4 regions of the Bradyrhizobium sp. WSM1253 genome follow, and region 4 is predicted to be linked to each of the others. Evidence: predicted binding sites of a transcription regulator. Region 4 holds the regulator's gene; each other region holds the start of a gene.
The links. The regulator LexA, encoded in region 4, represses DNA repair genes until DNA is damaged. The targets are predictions, from matches to a motif close to TGTTCNNNNTGTGTTCNG.
Positions count from the first base shown of each region.

Region 1 (5,344 bases), 7.3 Mb from region 4:
GCGATGCTGCCGATCGTGCTGCTCGCAGCGCCGGCGATCCGCGCCTTCTCGCTGCGCCTGACGCAGGAGGAGGGCGGCTCGCAAACCGGCCGGCCGGCATGAAAATCAGCATGAAAAAACCCCGCTTGGGAGAGCCAAGCGGGGAGAAGGTTATTGGAGGCTGAGGTGCTGGGCTGCAACACCATAGCCAGGCGACTCTAGCCGGCTCAGCTTACGACAGCCTGACAAGGCCCGGCGATGACAGCGAAAGCCGGAGCTCGGGGGCCGCAGACTGGCCCCGCACCGGTCCCAATTTCGACATCCGTTCGCACAACTCAGGACACAACCGCAGGCGAGATTTCGCAGCGACGGTGCTGCCATGGGGGAAACGTGGCGCACCGGCAACGGGGTGGCATCATGGACAACGTAGAGCGGTCATTCGCCGCCGCGACGGCGGCTGGCTTCGTAGTGCTGGTGATCGGCATCGGATTGCTGGTTCTGCTGTAGGCGGGGTTGGGTGCCGGGAGACGGCTCCGGGGTGGAAAGGCCCATGCGCGCCTTTCAAAAACGCGAAAACAACCCCATGCACAGTAGCCCGCCCACAAATTCCGTCGTGCCATCAATGGCTTACTGGTAGTATTTAGATACCATATGGGCACGGACTCGCCTCCATGGCCGTCCGAATCCCGATTCCCGTGCCGATTCCCTGAGATCAAAGGGCGCTGCTCCGGGATCGTCGCCAGCGCGTTGCCGCTGGCAAACACCGACGCCTGCCGAGTCGGCAAGCGGGTCTCGGTCAGCTCCTAAGCGCTCGTCCTCGCGGCCTAATGAACCTTGATCGCGTCCAGCGGCAAATGGAGCTCGGCGGCGCGCTCTTCGCGATCCTTCTTGCGGAACTCATTCTCCTTGCGCTCGAACTTGATCATCTCCTCCCGCGCCGCCTCCAGCAGCGGATTGCGCCGGTTCGTACCGTGATGCGTGTTGTTCGTCATGACTGAGGTCCCCAGAGTTGCGGTCCCGTCCAAGAGTCCGATGCAAGACTCCCATGCAAGAGTCCCATCCCAGAGAAGGCCGCAGACCGCGAAAAGGTTCGGTGCCGCAGGATTACGGAATTCTGACGGCGCGCAGGGCATCCGTCTTTGATGCGCGTCAGGCCAGCACCAAAATCCGCAAAAGAACATATTGCGAACCTAGAACAAATAGGGTACATTGATTTTATCGCCGCGCCGCCCCGCCAGCCGTTTGTCCCTCTAGCGAATCCTCGCCATAAGGAGCACGACCCAATGTCCACCACTGCCCTGCGTATCGTCGAAGGATCTTCCATGGACAAGAGTAAAGCTCTGGCCGCCGCGCTCTCCCAGATCGAGCGGCAGTTCGGCAAGGGCTCGGTGATGAAGCTCGGCAAGAACGACCGCTCGATGGATGTCGAGGCGGTCTCTTCGGGCTCGTTGGGGCTCGATATCGCGCTCGGGATCGGGGGCCTGCCGAAGGGGCGCGTCGTGGAGATCTACGGGCCGGAATCCTCGGGCAAGACCACGCTGGCGCTGCACACGGTGGCGGAAGGGCAGAAGAAGGGCGGCATCTGCGCCTTCATCGACGCCGAGCACGCGCTCGACCCGGTCTATGCGCGCAAGCTGGGTGTCAATATCGACGAGCTCCTGATCTCGCAGCCGGACACCGGCGAGCAGGCGCTGGAAATCTGCGACACGCTGGTGCGCTCCGGCGCGGTCGACGTGCTGGTGATCGATTCGGTCGCGGCCCTGGTGCCGAAGGCCGAGCTCGAGGGCGAGATGGGCGATGCTCTGCCGGGTCTGCAGGCTCGTCTGATGAGCCAGGCGCTGCGCAAGCTGACGGCGTCCATCAACAAGTCCAATACCATGGTGATCTTCATCAACCAGATCCGCATGAAGATCGGTGTGATGTACGGCTCGCCGGAAACCACCACCGGCGGCAACGCCCTGAAATTCTATGCCTCGGTTCGCCTCGACATCCGCCGCATCGGCGCGATCAAGGAGCGCGACGAAGTGGTCGGCAACACCACCCGCGTCAAGGTCGTCAAGAACAAGCTGGCGCCGCCGTTCAAGCAGGTCGAGTTCGACATCATGTACGGCGAGGGCGTTTCCAAGATGGGCGAGATCCTCGATCTCGGCGTCAAGGCCGGCATCGTCGAGAAATCCGGCGCATGGTTCTCCTATGACAGCCAGCGTCTTGGCCAGGGTCGCGAGAATTCGAAGGCGTTTCTGAAGGCCAACCCCGACATCACCGCCAAGATCGAGACCTCGATCCGCCAGAACTCCGGCCTGATCGCCGAACAGATTCTCGCCGGCAGCCCCGAGCGTGACGCCGACGGCGAGGAGCCGGGCGACGAGTAAGCTTCAACAGTAAAGTTTTTCGCGAGGAGCGGGCGCTGAGGACGTTGAGTTGCCGACGTCTTCGGCGCCTGTTTCGTTTGGGTTTGGTCGTGCTCGGGGGGCGCGATGAAGCGTCTGATCTTGACCAGTTCGTCCGGAAGCGAGCTCGCACGATCGGGGTTGGCGGAGCTTGTCATCTCATCCTCGTTTCACTTTGAGTGGGGACCTCTGCCCTCGCCCGAGAAGCTCGTAGCCTATTTCGCGGCGCGTTCGGCGAATCTCGGGCCCGGTGATCATTGGTCTGATTGGGCCATCCGGTGGCCCAAGAGCATCAAGGACCGCAAAGACTTGTCCCTTGCGGACTTCTGCGAGCAATATGACGTGGTTGAACTTTGGTTCGATCCAGCTCCCCGGGATCAATTGCAGCTCGTCTGCCTGCTGGACCACCTCAGCTCCTGCTCCTCGCTGGTGCCAAAGCTTAGACTTCGACTCGTCTCATCCGAGCTGACGACAGCACACGGTGAGGATCTCGCTGCATCCGAGCCGCACATTCATGTCGTGCCTATTAGGGCCCAGGAATTCGAGACTGCCCGGTTGGCGTGGTCGGCCTACCGCGCGATGACCCCTGAGGCGTGCGTCGATCTCCTTCACCAGGATCTCAGTGCATTGCTGATGCTGCGCCCGGCCTTGCTCGATCTCTTGGCAGAACTCCCGTCGCCTTCGACCGGACTCGGTGCGACCGAGATGCGGTTCTTGGAGATGCTTGCCAGAGGGTTTGCGAACACGGGTTCGTTGTTTCACCTGCGCTCGCATCGGCGCACGTTCGTGTTTGGAGAGACTGAGTTGGGTCGGTTGCTCGACGGGCTCGCGCTCGGCCCCAGGCCCGCAGTGGCCGGATTGGACGACGAACTGCGGACAATCGATCGCGAGAATCACAGGGATCGCCACGCCGCATATGTACGCAGCCGACTGTCACTGACGGAGTTCGGGGAGGCTGTCCTGGCCCACCAGGAGGATTTCAGTCGCCACACTCCGATCGACCGCTGGTGGGGCGGCACGCATCTGACCAATGATCGGCTGTGGCGTTACGGCCATGTTTGACGAAACCTTGAGGCTGCGAGCATGACACGGCTCGTTATCACGACTGACTCGTCCATCGCCGGCGCCATTCAACGGGCGGGCTTTGCCGACCTCGTGATTGCGATCGAGCGCCGAATGGTCTGGGGACCGTGGGCCTTAGATAAATAAAATCGTCTGCCGTAGGCTGTAGGATGGGTAGAGCGAAGCGAAACCCATCGCACTTTCCATCCTTAGAACGGAATGCAGTGATGGGTTTCGCTGCGCTCTACCCATCCTACGCAGCGTCTTACTCCGCCGCCTCCGCGTAATCGCTCACCGGCGGGCACGAGCACACCAGATTGCGGTCGCCATAGACATTGTCGACGCGCCCGACCGGGGACCAGTATTTGTCGTTGCGCGAGGTGCCCGCGGGGAAGCAGCCTTCGGCGCGGGTGTAGGCGCGCTTCCAATCGTCGTCAGCGATGTCGTGCACGGTGTGCGGGGCGTGACGGAGCGGCGAGGCCTCGATCTTGAAGCGGCCGCCTTCGACCTCGGCGATTTCCTTGCGGATCGCGATCATGGCATCGCAGAAGCGATCGAGCTCCGCCTTGGATTCCGATTCGGTCGGCTCGATCATCAGCGTGCCCGGCACCGGGAAGCTCATGGTCGGCGCGTGGAAGCCGTAGTCGATCAGGCGCTTTGCGATGTCGTCGACGGTGACGCCTGAGGTCGTCTTCAGCGCGCGGGGATCGACGATGCACTCATGCGCGACGCGGCCCTTTTCGTTCCTGTAGAGAACCGGGAAGTGCGCATCGAGCCTTGCTGCGACGTAGTTGGCGTTGAGGATCGCGATCTCGGTGGCGCGCTTGAGGCCTTCGCCGCCCATCATCAGGATGTAGATGTAGGAGATGGTCAGGATCGAGGCTGAGCCGAACGGCGCTGCCGAGACTGGGCCGACCGGCGCATCCCCGTTCGCCGCTGGATGCCCCGGCAGGAACGGGGCGAGGTGCGCCTTGACGCCGATCGGGCCCATGCCCGGGCCGCCGCCGCCATGCGGGATGCAGAAGGTCTTGTGCAGGTTGAGATGGCTGACATCGGCGCCGTAATCGCCGGGCCTGCTCAGGCCGACCTGCGCGTTGAGGTTGGCGCCGTCGAGATAAACCTGCCCGCCATGGCCATGCACGATGTCGCAGATCTCGCGGATATGTTCCTCGAACACGCCATGGGTCGAGGGATAGGTGATCATGACGGCGGCGAGGTCGTTCGAATGCTTCTCGGCCTTGGCGCGGAGATCGTTGACGTCGACGTCGCCGTTCTTCTCGCATGCGACCACCACCACGTCCATGCCGACCATCGCGGCCGAGGCCGGGTTGGTGCCGTGGGCGGAGGAGGGGATCAGGCAGATCTTGCGATGCGTCTCGCCACGCGCCGCGTGATAGCCGCGGATGGCCAAAAGCCCGGCATATTCGCCTTGCGCGCCCGAATTCGGCTGCAGCGAGATCGCGTCATAGCCGGTGATGTCGCACAGCCACTTCTCCAGGCGCGCGAACAGCGCGTGGTAGCCCTTGGCCTGCTCGCGCGGGGCGAAGGGATGCAACGAGCCGAACTCGGGCCAAGTCAGCGGCATCATCTCGGTGGTCGCGTTCAGCTTCATGGTGCACGAGCCGAGCGGGATCATCGCGCGGTCGAGCGCGAGGTCGCGATCGCTGAGCTTGCGCATGTAGCGCAGCATCTCGGTCTCCGAGCGATGCGCATGGAAGACGGGGTGGGTGAGGAAGGAGGTCGCGCGCTTGAGCGCCTCCGGCAGCGCCTCACGCGTGGTCGCGTCGATCTCGGCGTAGGCAAGCTGGCCGCCGAAGGCGCGCCAGACCGCTTCCACCGTCGCGGGCGTGGTGGTCTCGTCCAGCGCGATGCGCAAGCTGTCGTCGCCGACACCGAGATTGATTTTCTCGGCC
Region 1 is NZ_JH600073.1:7,335,893-7,341,236, forward strand. Features, by position in the region: gene BRA1253DRAFT_RS35405 (DUF2798 domain-containing protein) at 1-102, shown strand, start outside; gene BRA1253DRAFT_RS43075 (hypothetical protein) at 804-971, opposite strand; gene recA (recombinase RecA) at 1,263-2,351, shown strand; gene BRA1253DRAFT_RS35415 (hypothetical protein) at 2,457-3,431, shown strand; gene gcvP (aminomethyl-transferring glycine dehydrogenase) at 3,697-5,344, opposite strand, start outside.
Region 1: the regulator LexA is predicted to act here: its motif matches at 1,171-1,188, upstream of recA (recombinase RecA).

Region 2 (5,344 bases), 110 kb from region 4:
GCAGAGCGCCTCGGGCTTGAGCCGAAAGCCGTGGCACGCCTCGCAGGGCACGTCGTGGAAGTACTTCGCCAGCTCCTCGCGCGCCCACTCGCTCTCGGTCTCGCGATAGCGGCGGTTGATGTTGGTGATGACGCCCTCGAACGGCTTCTTGGTGTCATAGGAACGGACGCCGTCCTCGTAGGAGAACTTGATCTCGTCCTCGCCGGAGCCATGGAGGATCGCGTTCTGCGTCTTCTTGGGCAGATCCTTCCATTTGGTGGTCAGCGTGAACTTGTAATGCTTGCCGAGCGCAGTCAACGTCTGAATGTAATAGGGCGACGAGGACTTGGCCCAGGGCGCGATCGCGCCCTTGCCGATGGCTAGCTCCTTGTCGGGGATGACGAGGTCCTCGTCGACATGCTGCTCGACGCCGAGGCCGCCGCAGGCGGGGCAGGCGCCATAGGGATTGTTGAACGAGAACAGCCGGGGCTCGATCTCGGGGATGGTGAAGCCGGAGACAGGGCAGGCGAACTTTTCCGAGAACAGCATGCGCTCGGGTCCGCTCTTGTCGTGGATCTTGGCCGTCTTCTTTTTCTCTTCCGCGGGGGCTGCTGCAGCCGGCGCGTCCGCGAATTCGATGACGGCGAGGCCCTCGGCGAGCTTGAGCGCGGTCTCGAAGCTTTCGGCGAGGCGTTGGCCGATGTCGGGGCGCACCACGATACGATCGACGACGACGTCGATATCGTGCGGGAATTTCTTGTCGAGAACAGGCGCTTCCGCGAGCTCATGGAAGGCGCCGTCGATCTTGACGCGCTGAAAGCCCTTCTTGAGCCATTCGGCGAGCTCTTTGCGGTACTCGCCCTTGCGGCCGCGCACGACTGGCGCAAGCAGATAGAGCCGCGAGCTCTCCGGCAGCGCCAGCACGCGATCGACCATCTGCGAGACGGTCTGGCTCTCGATCGGCAGGCCGGTGGCGGGCGAATAGGGCACGCCGACGCGCGCCCACAGCAGGCGCATATAGTCGTAGATTTCGGTCACCGTGCCGACGGTGGAGCGCGGGTTCTTCGACGTCGTCTTCTGTTCGATCGAGATCGCCGGCGACAGGCCGTCGATCTGGTCGACGTCGGGCTTCTGCATCATCTCCAGGAACTGGCGGGCATAGGCCGACAGCGATTCGACGTAGCGGCGCTGGCCCTCGGCATAGATGGTGTCGAACGCGAGGGAGGATTTGCCGGAGCCTGACAGCCCCGTGAACACGACGAGCTTGTCGCGGGGAATTTCGACGTCGACGTTCTTGAGGTTGTGCTCGCGCGCGCCACGGATCGTAATCGCGCGCAGGTGTGCTCCCGCGTTCTGTTGTTGGCGCTTCGCCTTGATCACTTCATCCATCCTGGTGGTCCTCAGGGAATCCAAAAGCGCGCGATCGCGCCAACTTGAAAGGCGCGCATCGCCCGGAACCGGGATCGGCGCCGATGGGTAAGTAAGCGAACGTAGGAAGAACAGGGACGGATTTCCAGTGGCGTTTGCGAATCGTCAACGGATTGTTGGCGCGCTGGCGGCATCTGGCAGGAGCACGGCTTGCGGAACTGCGCGTGACCGGTCCCGTTCAAACAAAAAGGCCGGCGCGAGGCCGGCCTTTCGTAACACGATGGCGTCGATAGCGAAGATCAGTACTTCGCGACGATCGGGCCCCCGAAGTGATAGTTCACGCCGACCTGCACGGTGTGAAACTCGAGCGTGCCGGTGGGCAGGGCGCCCGAGAAGTAGGTCTCGCCGCCGAGGCTGCGAAAGAGGTACTCGCCCTTGACCGACCACTGCGGAGCGAAGAACGCTTCGACGCCCGCACCGACGGTCCAGCCGGAGTGCCACTTGCTGTCGGAAGCGGTCACGCCGAGCGCGCTGATGCTGAGCTTGTTGTCGATCCAGGCGTAACCACCGGTGCCGTAGAACAGGACGTTGTTGACGGCGTAGCCGATGCGGCCGCGCACGGTGCCCATCGCATCGGTCTTCGAGCTGAGGGTGGTGCTGACGAGGCCGAAGCCGGGGACGGCAACGGGGCCGGTGACCGACGCGCTGACGTCAGCCCAGGAACCATCGGCCTCGATGCCGAACACGACATTGCCGGTCTGCCAGTTGTAGCCGGCAGTACCGCCGACGAAGCCGCCCTTCATCTTCGGGTCGGTCGAGGAATTTTCCCAGGCGCCGCCACCGACGATACCGAGGTAGAAGCCGGTCCAGTTGTAGACCGAAGCCATGGCCACCGGAGCCTTGGTGTAGGGGCGCGCCGCCAGATCAGCGGCCGAAGCCGGGGCAGCGAGTGCGAACAAACAGGCCGAAGCCAACCAAATCTTTTTCATCTTCAGTAATCCCAGTCCCAGTTTCTGTTGTCCCTCCCTGTTCCGGAAGAGCATCGGACGCCGTGGTCCAACTGATATCGTCCATACACCGGTGAAGCCGCAAGTTGTGTCACTGAAAAGCAACAGCGATCGGAAAACGGAACGGCTATTGACCTATTGATATCGCAGAACCGCACAGCAAAAGGCCGGCACGAGGCCGGCCTCCGAAGTGCTCTATTCCAGCGCGATCAGTACTTTGCGATGACCGGACCGCCCCAGCGATAGTTCAAGCGGACGAGGCCCATGTCGACGTCCTGGCGAATCCGGTCGCTGCCGAAAACCGCACCCGCGGGCGTTGTGAAGCCGATCGTGCGATCGCCAAGGAAGATGTGGTCGTATTCAAAGCCCAGCGACCAGTTGGGAGCGAAGCCGAACTCCAGACCGGCCCCGACCGTGCCACCCCAGCGAGTCTCCCGCGCCGAGGCCAGCAGCGCGCCCGCGCCGGGCGTGCCCGCCGCAGCGTAGATGTCGTATTTGTCGCCGACGACGGCGGCGCCGCCCTTCACGTAAAGCAGCACGTTGTTCCAGGCGTAACCGATCTGACCGGTGATGAGCCCGAAAGAGTCGATGCGGGAACGGTTGCGATCACCCGTGACCAGGGCGGTGCCGGGGAAAAGTGTGCTCACGTTGTCGCCCCGGAAGTCGGCCCAGTTGCCTTGGCCTTCGAGGCCGAACACCCAATTGGTGGACTGCCAGCGATAGCCGATCTGGCCACCGACCGTGCCGCCGACCGCGTTATGGCAGCCTTCCCCGACCAAAACGCCGGTCGCGGGCGTGACGAAGTCCCAGCACGTGTGGCTCGAGCCACCGCCGCCGTTGATGCCGATGTAGAAGCCGCTCCAATCGTAGATGGTGGCAATCGCCGGCGCCGGAGCCTTGGTGTAGGGACGCGCGGCAAGATCCGCCGCGCTCGCGGGAGCCGACAGGCCCATCGCCACTGCACTGATTGCACCAATAAGAAGCTTATTCATTGCCAGTCTCCCCAGGTTCGTCCGCTTCTTTCTTCCCCGAAGCGGTTGATCAGGCACGAGGGCCCATATGATTTAAGTCCGAGGAAACCGTAGCTCTGCGGAGCGGCAAAGTCCGTCTCCGAAATGCAACAAGAACGGGGCCGTGCGAGGACCCACAACTTGCTGAATGTTAAGTTCTTTCCTTCGCTTTTGGGAACCTACAAAGGTTCCAATCGACGCGTGCCTTCCCGCAGTACATTGGCCGATCGACGCCACATATTCGATGCGGAAGTTCGCCAAGAACAAATCTGGAACATGCCGGAGGTCGATGCTATATGTGGGGATAACCGGAGGGGCGACGGACTGATCGTCGTCCGCAAGCGTTCGGCGAGCGTATAGGGTCGCCTCAACAGGCACGGTGGAGCGCGGGGAGCGGACCGGCCTTCTTGAATTCAGTGGCATTCGGAGCGGAGAGCGGAGATGGCGGGAAGCGTCAACAAGGTCATTCTGGTTGGAAATCTCGGCAAGGATCCTGAAATCCGCCGCACCCAGGACGGGCGGCCGATCGCCAATCTGAGCGTCGCCACCTCGGAGACCTGGCGCGACAAGGCGACCGGCGAGCGCAAGGAAAAGACCGAGTGGCACCGCGTCGTGATCTTCAATGAAGGGCTCTGCAAGGTCGCCGAACAGTATCTGAAGAAGGGCGCCAAGATTTACGTCGAGGGTGCGCTCCAGACCCGCAAATGGACCGACCAGAGCGGTGTTGAAAAGTACTCGACCGAAGTCGTGCTGCAGGGCTTCAACTCCACCCTGACGATGCTGGACGGCCGTAGTGGCGGCGGGGGAGGCGGCAGCTTCGGCGACGAGCCGGGCGGCGATTTCGGCTCCTCCGGTCCGGTCAGCAGCGCGCCGCGGCGACCCGTTGCCGCCGGCGGCGGTGGCCGCAACAGCGACATGGACGACGACATCCCGTTCTGAGCGATTCCGTTCTGAGAACGAGGCATATCGATGCGGAGGCGCCGGCCGCGTGGGCGGCGCTTCTCATCTCGTGTCAAAAAATCCCACTAATCGGCAGGACGGGCTCGGGATTTCCGGGCCCGCTTCATGTTTGGGGTGAGCTCGGATTGCGGCTTGGCAAACGCGCTGACGGGGCAAGCTCGCCGGTCGGTTTTCCACGTGTTACCGGCGATTTTGCAAGGCCGATGCGGGGGCTGCCCGAGGCACCGCTCGCAAGGGCTTAAGTTGTTGGAAAAATAGGCGGAAAAAGCGCTTCCCAGATCCCCGCGAGGGTGGTTATCAGAGGCTCGATGCGCTATATGATTCCCAGATAAAACCTCATCGGATTTCCCCTTGGCTGACGACGACGACAAGCCCGGCGACCAGCCGGCGCAACCCTCGGATATTCGCCCCGTCTCCATCTTCGAGGAGATGAAGAAGTCCTATCTCGACTACGCCATGAGCGTGATTGTGGCGCGTGCGCTGCCTGACGCCCGGGACGGCCTGAAGCCGGTGCATCGGCGCATCCTGTACTCGATGAACGAGCAGGGGCACACGCCGGACAAGAAGTACGTCAAGTCCGCCCGCGTGGTCGGTGACGTCATCGGTAAATATCATCCGCATGGCGACCAGTCGATCTACGACGCCATGGTCCGGATGGCGCAGGACTTCTCCATGCGCGTGCCGCTGATCGACGGTCAGGGCAATTTCGGCTCGGTCGACGGCGATCCTCCGGCTGCCTATCGTTATACTGAAGCCCGATTGACGAAGGTGGCGCTGGCTCTGCTGGCCGACATCGACAAGGACACGGTCGACTTCCAGCCGAACTACGACAACAACGAGACCGAACCGTCGGTCTTGCCGGCCAAGTTCCCGAACCTGCTCGTCAACGGCGCCGGCGGCATCGCAGTCGGCATGGCGACCAACATCCCGCCGCACAATCTCGGCGAAGTCATCGACGCCTGCGTCGCGCTGATCGACAACCCCGCGCTCACCATCGACGAGCTCATCAACATCGTGCCG
Region 2 is NZ_JH600073.1:135,779-141,122, forward strand. Features, by position in the region: gene uvrA (excinuclease ABC subunit UvrA) at 1-1,368, opposite strand, end outside; gene BRA1253DRAFT_RS02490 (outer membrane protein) at 1,647-2,336, opposite strand; gene BRA1253DRAFT_RS02495 (outer membrane protein) at 2,564-3,346, opposite strand; gene BRA1253DRAFT_RS02500 (single-stranded DNA-binding protein) at 3,806-4,303, shown strand; gene gyrA (DNA gyrase subunit A) at 4,676-5,344, shown strand, end outside.
Region 2: the regulator LexA is predicted to act here: its motif matches at 3,624-3,641, upstream of BRA1253DRAFT_RS02500 (single-stranded DNA-binding protein).

Region 3 (5,344 bases), 5.2 Mb from region 4:
TCGGCGGCTTCAACGGGTGCCGCAGCCTCTTCCGCAGGCGGCGCGATGCCGGGAGCGTCTTCCGGCGTGACGGAGGCTTCGAGCGCCGGCTCGTCTTGCACGGGCTCGTCGTGCTGCTCCATGCCGGGCGCGTCTTCGACGGTCACAGGCTCGGCGGCGGCTTCGATCGCGGTTTCCGCAGGCACTGCGGCGTCCTCGACCGACGTTTCGGCTGCGGGCGTCTCTTCGCTGGAGGCTTCAGCAGCAGCCGCGTCAGCAACAGGGATCTCGGCAACAGCCGCGGCGGGTTTCGCCGGCAGCGGCGGGCGCTTGTCCATGCGATAGCCGAGCGCACGCAGCACGGAGGCAAAATCTTCGCCGGCCGAACCGGTGAGCGAGGTCATCGCCTGCGTCACCACGAAGCTGCGGCCGTCGAACGCACCGGCGGGCTTTTCGCCGGACGCGTTCTCGCGCCAGGCCAGCGCCGGACGGATCAGATCGGCCAGGCGCTCCAGGATGTCGACGCGGACGGCGCGCTCGCCGGCCTGCTTGTAGCCGAGCACGCGATAGGCGTCGCGCGGCAGCTGCTTGTCGACCGGGAACGAGGTGCGGCCGGAGCTCGCCAGATGCTGCGCGCCCGACAGCGCGGAGGGATCGACATTGTCCTGCTTCAGCGCCCAGAGCAGCGCGGCCAGAGCACGCCCGGCCGGCTTGAGCAGGCCGGGGAAATAGAGGTGATAGGCGCCGAAGCGGACGCCGTATTTGCGCAAGGTCGCGCGCGAGGGCTGGTCGAGGTCCTTCAGCTCGTTGGCGATCTTCGGGCGCTCCAGCACGCCGAGCGCCTCCACGAGCTGATAGGCGATGCCGCGGGCGATGCCGGTGACGTCCTCGGCCTTGCTGAGCTCGAACAGCGGCCCGAGCAGCTTTTCGATATGCGTCTTGAGCCAGAGCTCGAGCCGGGCCTGCACCTTGTCGCGGGGGGCGCCCGTGAGGCGTTCGTCGGAGATGATGCGGATGCGCGGATGCAGCGCGTCCTCTGCGGCAGACAGCCGCGCCACGGCATCGCCGGTCCAGCGGATGATGCCTTCCGAGGTCAGCACGAACTGCTCGTCCGGCGCATTGCCCAGTTTTTCGGCGCGCGCGTTGATCTCGCCGGCGAGCACGGCCTGCGCTGCAGCCTGCAACGCTTTCGCATCGGAGCCGGCTTCCGCCGCATCCGGTGCAAAGGTGAAGCCATCGAGGCGGCCGATGACATGGCCTTCGACGATGACTTCGCCGGTCTTGCCGATTTCAGTATTCAAGCTCGTGTTCTCCCGCAGGCGGCGCATCAATACACTGGTCCGGCGATCAACGAAACGCTCAGTCAAGCGTTCATGGAGCGCATCCGATAATTTATTTTCGACCTCGCGGGCGATCCCCTGCCACCGTTCGGGGTCTTTCAGCCAGTCGGGACGGTTGGCGACGAAGGTCCAGGTGCGAATCTGCGCGATCCGGGCCGACAGCGTGTCGATATCGCCGTCGACGCGGTCGGCCTGGTCGATCTGGGTCCTGAACCAGGCGTCGGGGATGCACCCCTTCCGCATCAGGAAGCCGTACAGCGTCGTCACCAGCTCGGCATGGGCGGCCGGCGACAGTTTTCGATAATCCGGGATTTGGCAGGCCTCCCACAGCCGTTCCACCGCATCCTTGCCATGCGCGACATCGCGCACCTCGGCGTCGCGGGCGGCGTGGTCGAGCACGCGCATGTCCTCGGCGATCGGCGCGCGGGTCAGCGCCTCATGGCCGGGGGCTAGGTTCAGCGAGACCTGGAGCGCGCCGAGGGAAGCGAAATCCAGCTTCGAATTGCGCCATTGCAAAACCTTCACGGGGTCGAAGGTGTGGTTCTGCAGCGCATTGACGAGCTCGGGCTCGAACGGTGCGCAGCGGCCGGTGGTGCCGAAGGTGCCGTTGCGGGTGGCGCGGCCGGCGCGGCCGGCGATCTGGCCGAATTCGGACGGCGTCAGGCGGCGGAACTGGTAGCCGTCGAACTTGCGGTCGGAGGCAAAGGCGACGTGGTCGACGTCGAGATTGAGGCCCATGCCGACGGCGTCGGTGGCGACGAGGTAATCGACCTCGCCGTTCTGGAACATCGCAACCTGCGCGTTTCGGGTGCGCGGCGACAGCGAGCCCAGCACCACGGCGGCACCGCCATGCTGGCGGCGGATCAGCTCGGCGATGGCGTAGACCTCGTCAGCCGAGAAGGCGACGATGGCGGTGCGGCGCGGCTGCCGCGTGATCTTGCGGTCGCCGGCGAATTCCAGCTGCGACAGACGCGGCCGCGTGATCATGGAGACGCCCGGCAGCAGCCGCTCGATAATGGGCCGCATCGTCGCTGCGCCGAGCAGCAGCGTCTCGTCGCGGCCACGCCGGTTGAGGATGCGATCGGTGAAGACGTGGCCGCGCTCCAGATCGGAGGCGATCTGCACCTCGTCGACGGCGAGGAACGAGACGTCGAGATCCCGCGGCATCGCCTCGACGGTCGAGACCCAATAGCGCGGCGCTTTCGGCTTGATCTTCTCCTCGCCGGTCACGAGCGCGACGGCGTCGGGGCCGACCCTTGCTGCGATCTTGTTGTAGACCTCGCGCGCCAGCAGGCGCAGCGGCAGCCCGATCATGCCGGAGGGATGCGCGAGCATCCGCTCGATGGCGAGATGGGTCTTGCCGGTGTTGGTGGGACCGAGCACCGCAGTGACGCCGGCGCCGGGAAGCCGCTCGGAAGCGAAGGGGGAGGAGGAAAAAGGCATCTGGGGGATTAGGTAATGGCGATTGGGGCGAATGTCAGTGCTGTTTTGGGGCGGTGGCGCGAAGGGCTCGCCTCACACACTGCTGTCCTCGCCCGGCTCGACCGGGCGATCCAGTATTCCAGAGGCGGCGCAGATCAAACCGAGAGGGCGCGGCGTACTGGATGCCCCGGTCAAGCCGGGGCATGACGGCGGAGAATGCGGCGCCCCTTCCCAAATCCCGCGCAACTGTCTCACTTTGCGACGCTTTTCCCGTTGGCTTTAAGCTTCGGAACGAGTTGAGAACGAATCGCGGCCGAATCGCTGACTCCCCCTTGAGTCCTGTTCCGTTCTCGCAAGATGTCGCGGGAGGCTTATTGGGTTCGCACTAGATGGAGTTTTGGCCCGCCGCACAAGCGACGTTTCGGTGGCGGATTCGTTAAAGCTGGGGACGGCGCGGAGTCGAATCAGAATCGGGGAGGAGTCAAATGGATTCCCGGCCCTGGAGCCCTCCCAAACAAAAAGTGCGAAAACAACCCCATGCACAGTAGGGATGCCATTGAAATCGCTTGCGTTTATTTTCACCAAAAAGGGAGATTCAGCACGGGACGCCCCTCTACTGCGTCTTCGCGATCCTGGGCGGCTGGGCCGTGGTGATGAAGCTGGTGGCTTCCAGCATGGCCGGCCCGAGCGGGGTCGGCACTTTCAGCCAGAACGGGACCAGGATGCGCGTTCCCGCGATCGGCGCGAACGCGACCTCGATGTTGCGCTGGGCGGCGAGATATTTGATCACGGGACGGTCGGGGATGTAGCCGGCGATGGGCACGAAATACAGCGAGCAGACCACGACCTGGCCGTGATAGCCCTTCTCCGCCTTCACGCTCTCCATGCGCTTGAAATCGAGCTTGAGCTCGTAGCGCATGCGGCCGTCGAACACGGCGGCGCTGCCGTGGCAGGCGTCCGCCGACAGCACGTCGCCGCTGCCTGCTACGCGCACCAGCGAGGCCGTCATCGGATCCCAGACGCCGCGGCGATGCGCGTCGATGACGACGATGCGGTCGGGATCGACCGGCGGCTCCGGCAGGATGGCAAAATCCTTCACATTGCCCTTGTCGAGCGTGATGCGGATCTCTTCGGTCTTCTTCGAGGTGGTGGTGGAGGCCTGGTAGCCGGTCGCCACCAGCGCGCCGTTGACGACGCGGCCCTGCGAGGCGCCGGTGCCCGACCCGCCCGCGAACGATTTCAAGAGCCCCGAGGTACCGCCGGAGGCCGCGGCCGCGAACACATCGTCCTGGATGTCGATGTTCCAGGCGCCTCGGCCTACGGGAATGCCCGACAGCGTCGCCTCGTATTGCGCCTCGAGCTTGCCTTGCGCCGCCGCGGGCTCCGCCGCCCACGCCAAAACCAGCCCGCCAAGGGCCGCCATGACCCAGCGGCCGGCAGAGCGCGGATGACTTGCGCGTGGATTCCTTGCGCGCCGCTCCGCTGAGCGCAGCTCATTTGGGCGCAGGCTTGGCGCAAGATGAGACGTTGTGAGCACGAAACAATCCAATCGGGGCGCGAACGGTTGTTACTTAAGCCAAAACCCGCGCCAAGCAATGTGTCCGGGCCACTCCGCGTCCGGAACTCCACTGGACTCTTCGGGCGCGAATACGCCCTTTATGTGATGGTAAGGCGCGATAATCATTGCCGTTTTGGTGATCGGGGCGGGTCAGAACCGCGCACCTCACCCCGCCACCTCCACCGCTGTCATGCCCCGGCTTGACCGGGGCATCCAGTACGCCGCGGCCCCTCTGGTCAGCCGTACCGTCTCGGCGTACTGGATCGCCCGGTCGAGCCGGGCGATGACAGCTACCTTGGAGCACGAAACCCGCCCCAAAACCTTGACGTCCCGCCGCTTCCCCCCTATACGTCCGCCCGCTCCCTGCAAGGACAGAGAATTTGCCCGTGGCGCCCCGAATGGCGGCCGCACATCGTTGGGAAAGATTGAGGATTTTGCCATGTCTCGCCGCTGCGAATTGACGGCCAAGGGCCCCCAGGTCGGCCACACGGTCAGCCACTCCAACATCAAGACCAAGCGCCGCTTCCTGCCGAACCTGGTCAACGTGACCTTCATCAGCGAAGCGCTGGGCCGCAACGTGCGCCTGCGCGTCTCCACCAACGCGATCAAGAGCGTCGACCACAATGGCGGCCTCGATCCCTTCCTGCTCAAGGCCAAAGCCGCCGTGCTGTCGCCGCGCGCCCTCGAGCTGAAGCGCGCCATCCAGAAGAAGATCGGCCCGGCCCCTGCGCCAGAGAAGAAGGCGAGCTAAGAATTTTCGAATTGGGCGAGGGCTTGCGTCGCGAGGCGTAGGCTTAGCTGGATCAAGTTTTGCGTAACGGCCGGATCGGAAGATCCGGCCGTTTTTTCTTGTGCATCAAGGCTATGGCCTCGGAACACGGGGACTCCCCTCTCATCGATTCGCAGCCTATGCTTTAGCCTTATTGATCATCAACCGAGGCGTGCAAGAATAAGAAGGGAAATCGGCTCGGCTCATTGTGGCTAGTCGTCAGGGGCGGGAATGAACGTTGCTGTAAAAGCCGTAAAACATGCTGCACCCGGACCA
Region 3 is NZ_JH600073.1:5,194,957-5,200,300, reverse strand. Features, by position in the region: gene BRA1253DRAFT_RS25965 (helicase-related protein) at 1-2,762, opposite strand, end outside; gene BRA1253DRAFT_RS25960 (DUF3108 domain-containing protein) at 3,355-4,164, opposite strand; gene rpmB (50S ribosomal protein L28) at 4,739-5,050, shown strand; gene BRA1253DRAFT_RS43730 (hypothetical protein) at 5,300-5,344, shown strand, end outside.
Region 3: the regulator LexA is predicted to act here: its motif matches at 3,029-3,046, upstream of BRA1253DRAFT_RS25965 (helicase-related protein).

Region 4 (5,344 bases):
GGCAGCGCGGATGCGCTCCTGTTCGATCTCGGCCGCGTGGTGCTCGATATCGATTTCTCCAGGGCAATCGCCTGCTGGGCGGGACATGCCGGCTGCAAGCCCGAAGCCATCGTCGCGCGCTATGTGCGGGACAGCGAAGCCTATCGGTTGCACGAGATGGGGAAGATCAGCGATGAGGATTATTTCGCCTCATTGCGAGCCTCGCTCGGAATCGGCATTTCGGACGCGCAGTTCCTGGAAGGCTGGAACGCGATCTTCGCCGGCGAAATGCCTGACATCGCCGAGCTGCTGCCGCGGGCAGCGAAGCAGATGCCGCTCTACGCTTTCTCCAACACCAACCGGCCGCACGTGGACCATTTCTCGAGGGAATATGCCGACCTCCTCGGCCACTTCCGAGAGCTGTATTTGTCGTCCAGCATCGGCTTGCGCAAACCGGATGCGGAGGCCTTCGACCACGTCGTTGCGGCGATCGGCGTGCCCGCCGGGCGCATCGTGTTCTTCGATGATCTTGCCGAAAACATCGAGGGAGCGCGGGCGCGCGGCTTGACGGCGGTGCATGTGACCTCGCCGCGTGACGTCGGGAACGCATTGAAGGCATTGGGCATTTGACGAGGAGTCGGTGTCGCGAAACCCACGGCGGCACCGCCCGCCGGGACCAATTTTGAGAAATTGAGGAACCCGATCACTTTGTGCATTTTTGTGCAGAGTTCCGGGAACGGAATACCGCCTTCCGGACTCTTAGAGTCCGTTGGGACTTCTACGGACGGATGCATCATCGTGCTGGGCAAAACCTACCTCACCAAGCAGGCCTCTCTTCTTCTTGAATTCGCCAGGACAACTTCAGATTCGGACCTTTCCGCCAAGCTTGTGAGCAAGGCCGCCGACCTGAAATCCCAGGCCGATCCGCTGCCCGACAAAGACCAGGGAGCCAAGGCGCCCGACGTAACTCCCGGGCAGGCAGGGAGCTGATCGATGCAGCCCGGGGCGCTCGTCGTTCTCGCCTTGCCGTGATTTTCCTTGCCGTGATTTTCCTTGCCGTGATTTTCGTCGCTTCCATGGCCGCTCTCCTGCCGATTTGTCAGGTTCTTCGCATCATGCCGCGACGCGCTTGATCCTGCCTTCCGGAACAATGTGAAGCGGCGGGATGACTGTGCCCGCTCAGCCGTTTTTGCCTCTGCGCCCGCGCTCGGCTAGAAGACGTGCGGAACATTCGCCCGAACGTGCCGAGCAGGAGTTTTCGCCGTGGCCTTGATGCCGGTTTCCGACGCGCTTGCCGCGGTGCTGGCGGGTGCAGAGCCGCTGCCGGAAGAAATGATTTCCCTCGACGAGGCCCATCATCGCGTGCTCGCGCGTGACCTCGCGGCGCGGCGCACGCAGCCGCCGCAGGCGATGTCGGCGATGGACGGCTACGCGGTGCGCGCGGCCGATGCCGCGACGATCGATTCGGAGCTCACCGTGGTCGGCGAAGTCGCGGCGGGCCGACCGTTCGCCGGGACGATCGGCGCCGGCGAGGCCGTACGGATCTTCACCGGCGGCGTCGTTCCCGGTGGCGCGGACGCCGTCGTGATCCAGGAGGACACGGTCGCCGCCGGCAAGCGGATCATGATCAAGGAAGCCGCGATCGCCGGTCGGCACATCCGCCCCGCCGGCGTCGATTTCCGCGAGGGTGACGTGCTCCTGCGCAAGGGAAGCCGTGTCACCGAGCGCGACCTCGCGCTCGCTGCCGGGATGAATTATCCGCACCTTGTCGTTTTCAGGCGTCCAAAGGTCGCGATTCTCGCCACCGGCGACGAGCTGGTGATGCCAGGCACCACGCCAGGCCACGGCCAGATCATCTATTCCAACGGCTACGCCCTGCACGCGCTCGCCCGCAGCGAAGGCGCCGAGACGATCGACCTCGGTATTGCCGCCGACACGCTGGAGGCGACCACCGCCGGCATCCGCCGCGCCCGCGAGAGCGGCGCCGACATCCTGATCACGACCGGCGGCGCATCGGTCGGCGACCACGATCTGGTCCAGCAGGCACTGCGGGACGAAGGCATCGCGATGGCGTTCTGGAAGATCGCGATGCGGCCAGGCAAGCCGATGATGCACGGGCGACTCGGCGCAATGGGTGTGATCGGCCTGCCGGGCAATCCCGTGTCGTCCTACGTGTGCGCTTTCCTGTTCATGGTGCCGCTGATTCGCGCCCTGTCGGGCCGTTCAGTGATTCACCATCGCCGCGAACGCGCCGTGCTCGGCCGCGGCGTCGGCGCCAACGACCAGCGCGAGGACTATCTGCGCGCGCATCTGGAGGAGCGTGACGATGGCACACGCGTCGTTCTTCCCGTCAATCATCAGGACTCTTCGCTGCTTGCGAATCTCGCTGCAGCACAGGTACTTCTCGTGCGCGCACCATTCGCGCCGAAGGCCGAAGCCGGCACGGCTTGCGAAGTGTTGCGGCTCCCCGTCTGAGCACCCCCGCAACGCGCGTTCCGCGAAGTTTGCTCTGTTCACGGTAAATTAAGCAGTTGCGGAACATGTATCGAACATATAGTGTCCGTTCATGATTTGTTTCGAGCATGTAGCGGCTTATTGCCGAATTCTGCGTCTCGGAATCGGACGACATCAACCGGGGGACTTTGGTCGAGATGTTAACGCGCAAACAATACGAGCTTCTGCGGTTCATCAGTGAACGTCTGAAGGAAAGCGGCGTGCCGCCCTCCTTCGACGAGATGAAGGATGCGCTCGATCTGCGCTCGAAGTCGGGCATCCATCGCCTGATCACGGCGCTCGAGGAGCGTGGCTTCATCCGACGCCTGCCCAACCGCGCCCGTGCGATTGAAGTCATCAAGCTGCCGGAGCTCCAGGCAGCCGCCGGCAGCCGCCGCGGCTTCACCCCCAGCGTCATCGAGGGCAATCTCGGCAAGGTGCGTGCGGGCTCCAGCCTGCCCGCGGACGAGGGCGAACGCCCCGTGGCGGTACCGGTGATGGGCCGCATCGCGGCCGGCACGCCGATCGAGGCGTTGCAGACACGCAGCCACACCATCAGCGTACCGCCCGACATGCTCGGCTCGGGCGAACATTACGCGCTGGAAGTGCGCGGTGATTCCATGGTTGATGCCGGCATCCTTGACGGCGACATGGCGCTGATTCAGCGCAACGAGAGCGCCGATACCGGCGACATCGTGGTGGCGCTGATCGACGACGAGGAAGCGACGCTGAAGCGCTTCCGCCGTCGCGGCGCCTCGATCGCGCTCGAGCCCGCCAACGCTGCCTATGAGGTCCGCATCCTGCCGCCCAATCGGGTGAAGATTCAGGGCAAGCTGATCGGGCTTTACCGGAAGTACTGATACCGGACGTACTTGATACCTGGAGAAGTTGGCGCCTCGCGCGCTTCCGATCGGCATCGCCGGTCAGAGATTGGAGCGGATCATCGTCCGCTCCGGCTGGATAGTCTTTCTGGTTCTGCACAGACTATCGGCCCCTCCTCCGGCGCTGGCTACTCGCGACGCCCAAGAAGCAGCACCGAAACAGCACCGCTTCGCGGCTCGAGTGTGCGAGGAAACAGCGACCAGCGATCGAGGTCGTTGCACCAGCCGGCAATATTCGCGCATGCGCCTCCCGAATGCATCGCAACTCTCTTTGTTCCTATTGAATTCGGGAAAGATAATGTGATCGCGGCTTGCGGAAACCAGCCGCAGATTTGCCCACAACCGAGCAGAGCTTTCGTGCTTCAACTCTGATAGAGGCCTGCGCCTCGATAAGAGACGCGGGTTGCTATCCCAGCATGAGGAGCACCCGATGTGTGACTACAGCCTGCATGCCGTCGCGTCGCGCCCCGCCGAAGTCGGCGAGACGATCGTCACGACAAATTTCCGCGGCACCTCGACGCGCGGCTTCGCCTCCGCAGCCGATCCGTCTGTTGCCGTCTGCCTGCTGCCGGGAACGGAGCTCGCCTTCGCAGACGACGTCCGCTACGACAATCGCTGGATCTGGACGCGGACCATCAATTCCCGCGTGGGCAAGTTCGGCAAGATCGATCCGCACGTTCCCGACCGCCATCATGACGCGATCGAATTCCCCGACGGCAAATTTGTGCTGGTGACGCAGCTCGTCGAAGGCCAGCGCGCGACCGTGCTGCAACTGCCTGTGACCCAGTCGGTCATCGAGCGCGAGCACAAGGCGCAGATCATCGCCGACAGGCAGCCGACCGTCACGCACCTGCCGATCGGCTGAAACAGCCGCCCCTCCGGCTACGAGGTCGGAGGTCAGGATTGAATTGCCATCGCCGACCGTGGCCGGCGAGATGGTGTGGTTTGCGCCAGCGAATCCGAGCGGACGCACCGACCCGCTGCGTTGCTCCGCACCATCAGATCAATCGTCGGCCTGCAAGTCGGTCTCCGCCGGCGTTGCGTCCTTGATGCGGGGCGCGGTCGCCTTCGGCGCAAGGCTGCCGTCGAAATCACCCTCGCCGGCGCCGGCCGGCAACCAGGGGCGGCTCGTGCCTCTCGCCCTCACCGCCTGAACCACAAATCCGTCACCACGCTGCGTCAGCGCCAGTGCGCTCTGGCTGGCGAGCCGCTGCCGATCGACCACCATCGCCGCGCAATCGGGCGGCGCGGGACGTGTCGTCACCACCAGGGCGGCCCGATTGCAATCGTCCGCGAGAGCATCGACGCGCAATGCCAGCGCGACCAGCCTCCCGTCGGCCAGTGGCGTCACGCAGCCGGATTCGTCACAGGACACGCCATCAGCCAGCGAGGCTCCGCCGGCATCGCGCGGATCGGCGTCGGCAGCGAGCCATTCTTTGAGCAGAAAGCTGTCCTTGTTGGTCCTGATCAGGTGCAGATATCCGTCCCTGCCCCGCACGGCGACGCTCGCGCCATCCCCGGCGATCAGGATGTCAGGCTGCCGCGCCGACAGTCCCCAGAGGATCGCTGCCAGCAGCACCAGGGCGCCGGACCAGCGCAGCGGCGTCCGCAACAAGCCCAGCACGATGATTCCGAGGCTCGCCGCGATCAGCGGCCCGATCCCGAACGCCGCGATGCGGCCGACGGCGCCCGGCAATGCCGCGACCCAGCGCGAGACCGTGACCATCCAGTCGATGCCGATCCCCATCAGCCACCAGAACACACTGTCCAGCCCGAACGGCGCAGCAAGCAGCCCCAACAGTCCCGCCGGCATCAACTGCCGAGACCACCGGCATCGCGCCGAGATTGGCCAGCACGCCGAACGGCGTGACACGGTGGAAGTGGAAAGCGGCATAGGGCGTGGTCGCAAATCCCGCAATCAGCGAAGCCATGAACAGCATCGCGATCTCGCGGCCGCCCCACATCGCAATGCGCGCAGTCGCAGAATGGTC
Region 4 is NZ_JH600073.1:25,845-31,188, reverse strand. Features, by position in the region: gene BRA1253DRAFT_RS02000 (HAD family phosphatase) at 1-609, shown strand, start outside; gene BRA1253DRAFT_RS01995 (hypothetical protein) at 778-969, shown strand; gene glp (gephyrin-like molybdotransferase Glp) at 1,243-2,454, shown strand; gene lexA (transcriptional repressor LexA) at 2,631-3,332, shown strand; gene BRA1253DRAFT_RS01980 (hypothetical protein) at 3,784-4,218, shown strand; partial or broken gene BRA1253DRAFT_RS01975 (ComEC/Rec2 family competence protein) at 4,357-5,344, opposite strand, start outside.